3 regions of the Peribacillus sp. YIM B13477 genome follow, and region 2 is predicted to be linked to each of the others. Evidence: a T-box and tRNA genes for the amino acid it is inferred to sense, from the RefSeq annotation. Region 2 holds a T-box; the other regions hold tRNA genes.
What was found. A T-box is a leader RNA that pairs with one kind of tRNA and senses whether it is charged. The one in region 2 lies ahead of argS (arginine--tRNA ligase), so its partner is inferred to be a tRNA-Arg.

Region 1 (3,282 bases), on a different contig from region 2:
ATGTAACTTGCAAATGTTTTCCTGTCCATAAAGCGGTACGATAGGTAGTGTTTTGCTTCGTAGCCTCATTGATATTCACTACAAATGGTTTCGGTCCATAATCTTTTAACTCAATTTTATTTCTGCCATGAAAAGTTCTTTCAAGACCTCTTTCAAAGGCTGCGAGATGATTAAGTGATGCGTTACGTAATTGTGTAAAGATATTTCTCACATCAGTAGGAATATCAAATGTTAAGAACCTTTCATACATAGAGATATTGTCTATTTCCCCTTGAACGCCAGCAGCATATGCTGCCTTAATGTTTTCTGGAGTTGAAACGAATGACTGCGATATATTTTCAGGTAAAGGCACTTGATAACGTTCAAAAAGGGGCAATAATGCATTTATATGTCTCATTTCCGCTTCTTTTATTTGTGCAAATGTACGAATATATCCAAAGGTTGCTAAAATATTATCATATCTTGCTTGTGCCAAATATTCGTCCTGAAGGGCATAAGTCAGCATTTGAGGTAAGGACAATGTTGAAGCACTTAATGCCCCTTTAGCACCGTAATTTTCAACTTGCCGATCGGTGTGCGTTAACTTTGGATTTTGTGAAAAAAAAAAACAAAAACCATACAGCGTGATTTTGTTCGTCTGCTGCTGCACGTCGAAATCTTTCTTTAATAAAAGTATCCTGCGCCTTATCTGCTATATCTAAATAAAAATCAACGGCTTCTTGTTCATCTTTAAAGGCAAATTCGATTCCTGCTCTATACTTTTCTGGACAATCTTCAGTGATTTTATAAGTGGGCTGCCTACCTGTTAAATTTGCGTAAATTCCGCTGAACTCTTCAAGATGACGTCTTTCATCTTTTTGAATCTCAAGTATTTTGTTCCTTTCATCCTGTGTAGGTGCAATATTGGCTAACTTTTCATAACAAGCAATAGCACTAAACTCCGCATTAATTGCTTTCTGAATATCGCTTGCTAATTGGGTGTCATTCGTTTGACGAAAATATCCATTATAATATGGATTATAATTATAGAAATCTTCATTTGAATACATTATTGATTGTCCTCCCGATTTTAAATAGTCAACTTATCATATGCTTTGTAAATAGGTGGGTGTGCAAGGACAAGGACATAGAGAGGGTAGTTAGTTATATAGGAGGTCATAAAAGGTATTATAATTAGTTTGCACCCCCATTGACTTCAGCTACATTGTTTAATTCTGTCTTAGTCTAATAACACTCGTGAAGAGTTAACGCCACAAACTCGAAGCATTAGACACGTTATATCTCAATCTGTAGCAGACAATATAAAAGGCGAGGTTTATTAGCTTGCGTTAAATTTCCGAAACAAATTGCACCTTTGTTATTGATTGAAAATGTTTTACATGAAGAATGTAATCACTAATTGTCCGACTTCTTTTACCACTTACCTTCATTTGCCTTGTAATAACGTCAAGAGCGTTTGTAATAAACATAGTGTCACTTGATAATATAAGTTGTTTATCTTCTATTTCGGGAGCGTTAGAGCGGGGTGTAGGTAGTTCATCAAGTAGTTTCTTTACATCAACTTTAACATCTAAGATTCCTTTTCTTTTGGTCACAACAAAAAACCTCCTATATCGTAAGTAATACAAGTCAATAATCGGTGTAATTTCTTACATGACCGTTATACTGACCGTTTCACTAAACGATATTGAAGGTTTTACGCATCGGGCTTTAAAGCCGCTTAATTAGTGTCCCAGGAGAGATTCGAACTCCCGACCGACGCCTTAGAAGGGCGTTGCTCTATCCAGCTGAGCTACTGAGACGTTTATGATATAAGTTGCGGTAAAACTTATGTATTACCTTAACTGTTCCCTTAGGACACTTCTTATTATAGTAGGATATCAAAAGAAAGTCAACGGTTTTTCAAAAAAAGTTTTTTTCTTTTTTTAAGAACCAGGAAGCGGGGAAAAACGCTTCCTGTTCATTATACATGAAGTCATTCCATTTGATAAGCATTTCTTAAATCCTCAACGATTTTTCCTTCAAGGTCATAATAGATGATTTCAAGTTGGTCATTTCTAATCTCCAAAATGGCATAGGTTTTCTCTTTTCGTCCCCGCGGCTGCCGTATGCTTCCCGGGTTGATGAAGAGCTTGCCGTCAATCCACTCTGAACCTGGAGCATGGGAGTGACCAAAGCAAATAATATCCGCCCCTGTCTCCTCACTTTTATAAGATAGGTTCATCAAGGTCATATTTATGTTATAGAGGTGTCCATGCGTAACGAAGAAACGCTTGCCTGAGATATTCTCCACAATATCATCCGGATATGCCGAATCATAGTCGCAATTCCCGCCAACGGCCAAAAACTCCGCCATGTGAGAATCATTTCTTTCCAACTCTGAATCACCGCAATGGATCATGGCGGCGACCTCTTGTTTATGACGGTCGGCAATCATGCTGATTTCATGAGTTAAGCCATGACTGTCACTCATTATTAGCACTTTCATCGTCACATTCCTTCTTCCCTTTTTAGAAAATGATCAAGTCTTTCATCTAGAGCCCTCAACGCGTTGGCACGGTGGCTGATTTGGTTTTTTTCCTCTTTTGTCAATTCAGCGTTTGTTTTGCCCTGTTCCTCTACAAAAAAGATGGGATCATAACCAAATCCATTCGTTCCTGAAGGCTGTTCCGTGATCAAGCCTTCCATCGTTCCCGATACCGTAATCGTTTCCTGGTTGGGTGACGCTAGTGCCAAGGCGCAATAAAATCTCGCCGTCCTAGCCTCTTTTGGCACGCCTTCCAGTTCGCGGAGGACTTTTTCCGTGTTTGCTTCATCACTTTTGGCCTCTCCAGCATAACGGGCAGAATAAACGCCTGGACGGCCCTCCAATGCATCTACAATCAATCCGGAGTCATCAGCAATGACAAAGTGGCCTAGCTGATGGGCAATGGCCTCTGCCTTCAGGATCGCATTTTCTTCAAAGGTCGTGCCTGTTTCCTCCACATCCGGGGCATCCGGTACATCGAGAAGTGTTTTGACTTCATAACCTTTAGCAGAAAATAAGCTTTCGAACTCCTTGGCTTTCCCTTTATTTTTCGTTGCAATGATTACTGTCTTCATTTTTCATTTCACCCTTTTTCATTTTATCGGCACGGGAGCTCTTTTGGGCTTAGAAAGAATTTGCTGTCATTCGTCATATGTAAAAGCCGCTTCTTCTCCAGTGCCAACAGACGGATTCAACTCTGCCTATCATGATTAACAACAGCCGCTGAATTTTCCAGATAAGTTAAGTCTAACACA
Region 2 (3,282 bases):
GTTTTTATCGTAATCCATTGGTCATGTTTGGTTTGGGACCGATTTATGTTTTCCTTCTTAAAAATAGATTTAACCGTAAAGGTGCTAGAAAGAAGGAAAAAAATAATACGTATTTGACGAATGTATTAATCGTCGTTTTTGCGGCATTGCTTTGCCTGGCAGTAGGCTGGCAGTCGTTCCTTCTGGTACAAGGTTCCATTTTCATGATTTCTGGTTCAATCGGCATTTGGCTGTTTTACGTCCAGCACACATTCGAGGACTCTTATTTTGAAGAAAATGAAGAGTGGGAATATGTATTGGCAGCAGTGGAGGGAAGTTCTTTTTATAAGCTTCCAAAACTGATGCAGTTCCTTACTGGTAATATCGGTTACCATCATGTTCATCATTTAAGTCCAAGGGTGCCTAACTATAAATTGGAAATGGCGCATAATAATACGCAGCCTTTAGAGAACGTTCCGACGATTACTCTTGCAACAAGCTTGCGCTCACTCCGTTTCCGTTTATGGGATGAGGAATCCAAGAATTTCGTCGGTTTCAAGGACATAAAGTATTTAACGAAAAAAAGTGTTCCCACTCAAGTGAAATCTGAACTGTAACGTTCATGTATCATTCCAGACTCCCTTAATAATCCTCGGATTTGGGGAGTCTTTGCTTCATATAAGGAACTCGATAAAGGAGAGAACTTAAAATGATTCGAATTGTCATTGCAGAGAATCAGCAAATGCTGTTAGAGGCAATAAGTTCTCTACTCAATCTTGAAGAAGATATAGAAATTGTCGGGCAAGCCAGTAATGGAGAAGAAGCGATGGCTCTTGTAAACCAATTACAGCCTGATGTGTGTATCATGGATATGGAGATGCCTGTAATGAGCGGACTTGAGGCAGCAGAAGCATTAAGGTCATTTGAATGTAAAGTGGTCATTTTAACGACATTTCGAAGGACTGGTTATTTTCAACTCGCATTAAAGGCTGATGTAAGTGGTTATTTATTGAAGGATAACCCGGGTGAAGAGTTAGCCTGCTCGATTCGCAGCATAATGGATGGCAAGCGAATATACTCCCCAGAGCTTATTGATGGGCCTTCCAGCCATAATGGCCGGGAAATGGGAGTGTTAGGGCTGTTAGCCGATGGTCCATCCAATATTGAGCCGTCCAATCAAAGCGGCACAATTGGGACAGTAAGGAAGTATTTTTCGAACATCAAGGACAAAATGAAGTTACCGGCTGGTTAGGATTTGTTTCTTAAATTCTGTTGACACGTTTTTTTAAATTGTGTACGATGGATTAAATTATAATATTGAAAATTCTGTGATGAAGAGAGTAGTTCATTTTGAAATGGAAAGCGAGTTAGGGATGGTGGGAGCCTAATGCAGGTCGGATGAATGAAGCGCACTTTGGAGAAATTTCTTGAACCGTTCAGTAGGGAATATCGGGGAGTCACCTCGTTAACAATGGAAAGTGGCCGCAATTTGTGGCAACTAGAGTGGTACCACGGGAATTCATGCTCTCGTCTCTTATTTAGAGGCGGGGGCTTTTTTGTTTAGGAGGGGAAAATGTCGATGAATAAACCAATTGCAGAATTGATTTCAACTGCTTTGAACAATGAAATGCCAGCAAGTGAAATAGAAAAATTAATGGAAAAGCCGAAAATGATGGAGTTAGGTGATGTCGCCTTTCCGTGCTTTACTCTTGCGAAAAAATTCAAAAAATCGCCTCAGGTGATTGCGTCGGAAATAGCCCAACAATTAAACAGTACGTTGATTCAAGAAGTGAACGTAGTGGGAGGTTATCTGAATATCTTCGTCAATCAACAGATGGTGACGGAAAACGTGCTGCAAACGATATTAAGGGAAAAGGATCAGTATGGTTCGATGCAGACTGGAAAGGGAAATGTCGTGATTGATTATTCCTCCCCGAATATTGCCAAGCCTTTTTCCATGGGGCACTTACGCTCTACGGTCATAGGGAATGCACTGGCCAACATTGCCGAAAAAAATGGCTACAATGCCGTGCGTATCAATCATTTAGGAGATTGGGGCACGCAATTCGGTAAGTTGATTGTCGCGTATAAGCTGTGGGGGGACAAAGAGGCAATCGAAGCTTCGCCGATTGAGGAATTATTGAAAATCTATGTGAAGTTCCATGAAAGAGCAGAAACCGATGAATCATTGAATGAACAAGCACGCGCAAGCTTCAAGTCGCTTGAAGACGGGGACGAGGAAGCACTGGCATTGTGGAAATGGTTCAGGGATGCGTCTTTAAAAGAATTCGAGACGATTTATGATTTATTGGGCATCCGTTTTGATTCCTATGCCGGCGAAGCATTTTACAATGATAAAATGGATGCGGTTGTCGGGGAACTAAAAGAAAAAGGCCTGCTTGCCCTATCCGAAGGTGCCTATGTCGTGCAATTGGAAGACATGCCGCCGTGTTTGATTACGAAAACCGATGGTGCGACACTTTATGCCACACGTGATTTAGCTGCAGCCATGTATCGTAAAAAACAGTATGAGGCAAAGAAAACATTTTATGTGGTCGGAAATGAACAATCCCTGCACTTTAAACAACTCTTTAACGTCATTGAAAAAATGGGGTATGAGTGGTCAAAAGACTTACAGCACGTAGCATTTGGCATGATGCTAAAAGACGGTAAGAAAATGTCGACCCGTAAAGGGAAAGTCGTGCTGCTTGCGGATGTATTGGCAGAGGCGATCGAAACTGCGAAGCGCAATATTGAAGAAAAAAATCAAGCGCTTGAACAGAAAGAACTGGTTGCAAGACAGGTTGGTGTCGGAGCGGTAATCTTTAATGATTTAAAAAATAACCGCATGAACGATATTGATTTTTCATTAGAGCAAATGATGAATTTTGAGGGAGAAACGGGCCCATATGTACAGTACACATATGCGCGAATTTCCTCCTTGCTTGAAAAAGGTGATTTTAAAGAGCAGGCCATCCAATATGACGCTTTAGGCGAATATGCGTGGCCAGTCATCCAGCTGCTGGAGCAATATCCGATCATTGTCCAAAAATCATTTGAACAAGCCGATCCATCACAAATCGCCAAATTCAGCTTGCATGTATCGCGTGCATTCAATAAGTATTATGCACATTCGAAAATCCTGGTTGAAGATGAATGGAAACAGATGAAGCTCTCATTCGCTTTTTCCGTTGCGATCGTATTGAAGGATGCGCTAAGTTTATTGGGAATTTCAACGCCGAATAAAATGTAAGATGAAAAAGCAATAAGAGTGAAATATGGCGGGACCCCTTCAGCGGGTGC
Region 3 (3,282 bases), on a different contig from region 2:
ATTATATCGAGGATACGGTAGGACTTAGCATTTTACCGGATAAGCTTCGGGAAATTGCGGAGCTTAGGATAGCGTTTCAGGATATAACCTTAAAGGAACTTGGGGAAATGGTATCCGGGGGAACCATCAGTAAGTCCGGGATTAATCACCGATTGCGTAAGATTGATGAAATAGCTGACAGGCTCCGTGGGGGAGAGGCTATTGCTGCGAAAAAATAAAGCTAACAGGGGAGATCAAGATGGTGGAGAAACAAGTTGAGGTAAAATTGAAAACGGGTTTGCAAGCTCGGCCGGCGGCTCTTTTTGTACAAGAAGCTAACCGCTTTCATTCAGATGTTTTTCTTGAAAAAGAAGGAAAGAAAGTGAATGCGAAAAGTATAATGGGATTAATGAGCCTTGCCATCAGTTCTGGAGTATCCGTGAAGTTAATCATCGAAGGACGCGATGAAAAAGAAGCATTAGAAGCATTGGAAGAGTTCGTTCAGCAAGAGGGTTAAAAAAGAGGATGCCTAAATGTGCATCCTTTTCTTTTATCATGTAAAAAAAGGCTCCGGAAGTCGCTTATGGCGATGTCCGGAGCCTTTCTTTTGTTGCAGGATTACTTAGAGTTTTTATCATCAAGAACGCTGCGCGTGATGACTTTGTCAATCAAGCCATATTCAAGAGCTCTTTCGGAAGTCATGAAGTTATCACGTTCCGTATCTCTTTGAAGGACTTCGATAGGTTGTCCCGTACGTTCTGCCAAGATTTGGTTCAGCTTATCTTTCAAGTGAAGGATACGGCGGGCAGCAATTTCAATTTCCGTTGCTTGACCTTGAGCTCCTCCAAGTGGTTGGTGAATCATGACTTCGCTGTTTGGCAATGCATAACGTTTGCCTTTTTCGCCAGCGGCCAATAGGAAAGCACCCATGGAAGCGGCCATACCGATGCATACTGTCGAAACATTAGGTTTGATATATTGCATAGTATCGTAAATGGCCATACCGGAAGTGATGCTTCCGCCAGGGCTGTTGATGTATAGAGTGATATCTTTTTCAGGATTTTCCGCTTCTAAAAATAGTAATTGAGCAACAATGGAGTTGGAAACATTATCGTCAATTGCACTTCCTAGCATAATGATCCGGTCTTTTAATAAACGGGAGTAAATATCGTAGGCACGCTCCCCACGACTTGTTTGTTCGATAACTGTAGGAATTAAATTCATGTTCATTTCCTCCTTCGATTAAGAGAATCATTTAAATTCTTTATGTATGTATGATACACTTTTTGGTCAATTTAGGTCAAACAAAACAAACCCTATTATGGATAATTTGTTCGACAATTTTCTGGCTAAGGCTCCTTCCTGATAGAATGTTTTATATATTATGCCGCACAGGGATGAATTTCCACACTACCCATAATACCCAAATGATAAAGTTTTAAACATGATAACCCTTGCAAAGGAGGGTATTCTATCATATAATGAAGTCTGTTAAAAAAATATTTTCTATTACGCCCTCGTAGTGCAACGGATAGAACGCAAGCCTCCGAAGCTTGAAATGCAGGTTCGATTCCTGCCGAGGGCATTACCAATCTTCTGCTTAATAAAGTGGGGGATTTTTTATTGGTCTTTTTTAGGAGAGTTAAAATTTTTGCCGAATTTGCGCGTTTTCCGTAATATTCCATCGAATCCTGTAATGTCGGTCCTGTCTTGAAAATATTCGCCCACACTATTGAAAAATGGTGATTTTTCAATAAAAGTAGTTGTTAAATTTGCGTTTCTAACATATAGTATTTAAAACAAATAAACTATTCAGAAAAAAATCGTAAGCGTTTTCATGGGTTTTTGTGTAGAATTTTCTCCTGATAATGTAAAATGGAGTGGGGGGAGGGATGAATCGATGAGTATGAATATGAAAGCAGGACTTTTTCAACAGCAAACATTAAAGATGGCAATGACCCAGGAGCTCATGCAAGCTATTACATTGCTGCAATACTCCTCGCAGGAGCTATCGGCTTTTTTAGAAAATAAAATGGTGGAGAACCCATTACTGTCAATAGATCAGCCAACATCTTCTTTATTTCAGCCAACTTTTGACCGCAAAAAAGGTAAACGGACTCTTAAAAATACGTATGATGCAAACTATTGGATTGAACAGATCAGTGAAGATACCATATCGCTGGAACAGCATATCATGTCCCAAGTGAATCACCAGCAGTTTTCCGGTGAGCAGCAAAAGGCAATGCTTCTATTAATTCATAACCTTGATGAAAACGGTTACTTAAGGACTCAGCTGGATGATATATGCATCCCAGGCATATCTCCGGCCGTTTTGGAAGAGTGTCTCTCGATTTTACAGGAACTCGAACCGCATGGCATCGGAGCGAGGAATCTTCAAGAGTGCCTTTTGCTTCAAGTGAAAGCAGAAGGGGAGAATCTGCTGGCAGAATCGATCATAGAAAACCATTTCCTCGATTTTGCTGAAAAGCGCTGGAAAGACCTAAGTAAGAAAATCGGTGTTACACTGAAGGAGATTCAAGAGGTCTTTGATTATGTCCAGACGTTGAACCCGCGTCCGGCATCACTCTTTTTTCAGGAAAAACCTTCTTATATAGTGCCTGATGTGGTCGTGGAAGTTCGGGATGGCATGCTGCTTGTCGGGAATTATGATGGTAACACACCCAATCTTAATGTGGATAAAGGGTATTTAAACCGAATGAAGAGCCATAAGGATCAGGGAGTTCAGCGGTTTATCCAGGATAAGTGGCAGGAATACCAATGGATCTCCAGGGGAATCCAACAGAGAAAAGAAACGATATTGAAAGTTATTCAGTGCATCGTCGAAAAACAGCCGGCGTGCTTTCATCATGGCCTGAACTATTTGAAGCCGATGACGATGAAAGAAATCGCAGACGAACTTGGCATACATGAGTCCACAGTGAGCCGGGCGGTTAAGGGGAAGTACGTACAGACACCATTTGGAACGATAGAGATGCGGATATTTTTCACCACTTCTTTACAGTCGGTCGGCCTTGATGAGGATATGTCGGGCATGCAAGCGAAAAAGAGCCTCCAGGCAGCCATCAATGGGGAAAATAAACAAAAGCCGCTTTCGGATCAAGACTTGGCAGAACGGCTGAAGGAAGAGCATGGAATTATCCTGGCACGCCGAACCGTTGCCAAGTACCGGGAACAATTAGGGATCCCTTCTTCATCTAAACGAAAAAGATATGATTGAAAAGGATGAGTGGTTTTGGAAACGAATGCGTTTGTTTTATATAGTAGGGATAAATGCCCGTTATG

Region 1: it encodes a tRNA-Arg, which carries the amino acid that the T-box ahead of argS (arginine--tRNA ligase) is inferred to sense. The anticodon was not compared.
Region 3: it encodes a tRNA-Arg, which carries the amino acid that the T-box ahead of argS (arginine--tRNA ligase) is inferred to sense. The anticodon was not compared.

What each region holds. Positions count from the first base shown of each region.
Region 1 is NZ_JBHZPD010000001.1:23,630-26,911, reverse strand. Features, by position in the region: partial or broken gene ACFX4H_RS00145 (cupin domain-containing protein) at 1-124, opposite strand, end outside; gene ACFX4H_RS00140 (ferritin-like domain-containing protein) at 558-1,049, opposite strand; gene ACFX4H_RS00135 (hypothetical protein) at 1,329-1,595, opposite strand; tRNA gene ACFX4H_RS00130 (tRNA-Arg) at 1,729-1,802, opposite strand; gene ACFX4H_RS00125 (metallophosphoesterase family protein) at 1,976-2,488, opposite strand; gene ACFX4H_RS00120 (XTP/dITP diphosphatase) at 2,491-3,102, opposite strand.
Region 2 is NZ_JBHZPD010000004.1:384,314-387,595, forward strand. Features, by position in the region: gene desA (Delta(5) desaturase DesA) at 1-596, shown strand, start outside; gene ACFX4H_RS15825 (response regulator) at 689-1,231, shown strand; T-box leader at 1,299-1,517, shown strand; gene argS (arginine--tRNA ligase) at 1,559-3,232, shown strand.
Region 3 is NZ_JBHZPD010000006.1:50,865-54,146, forward strand. Features, by position in the region: gene whiA (DNA-binding protein WhiA) at 1-218, shown strand, start outside; gene ACFX4H_RS17915 (HPr family phosphocarrier protein) at 239-496, shown strand; gene clpP (ATP-dependent Clp endopeptidase proteolytic subunit ClpP) at 598-1,203, opposite strand; tRNA gene ACFX4H_RS17925 (tRNA-Arg) at 1,493-1,564, shown strand; gene rpoN (RNA polymerase factor sigma-54) at 1,880-3,217, shown strand; gene ACFX4H_RS17935 (glutaredoxin family protein) at 3,233-3,282, shown strand, end outside.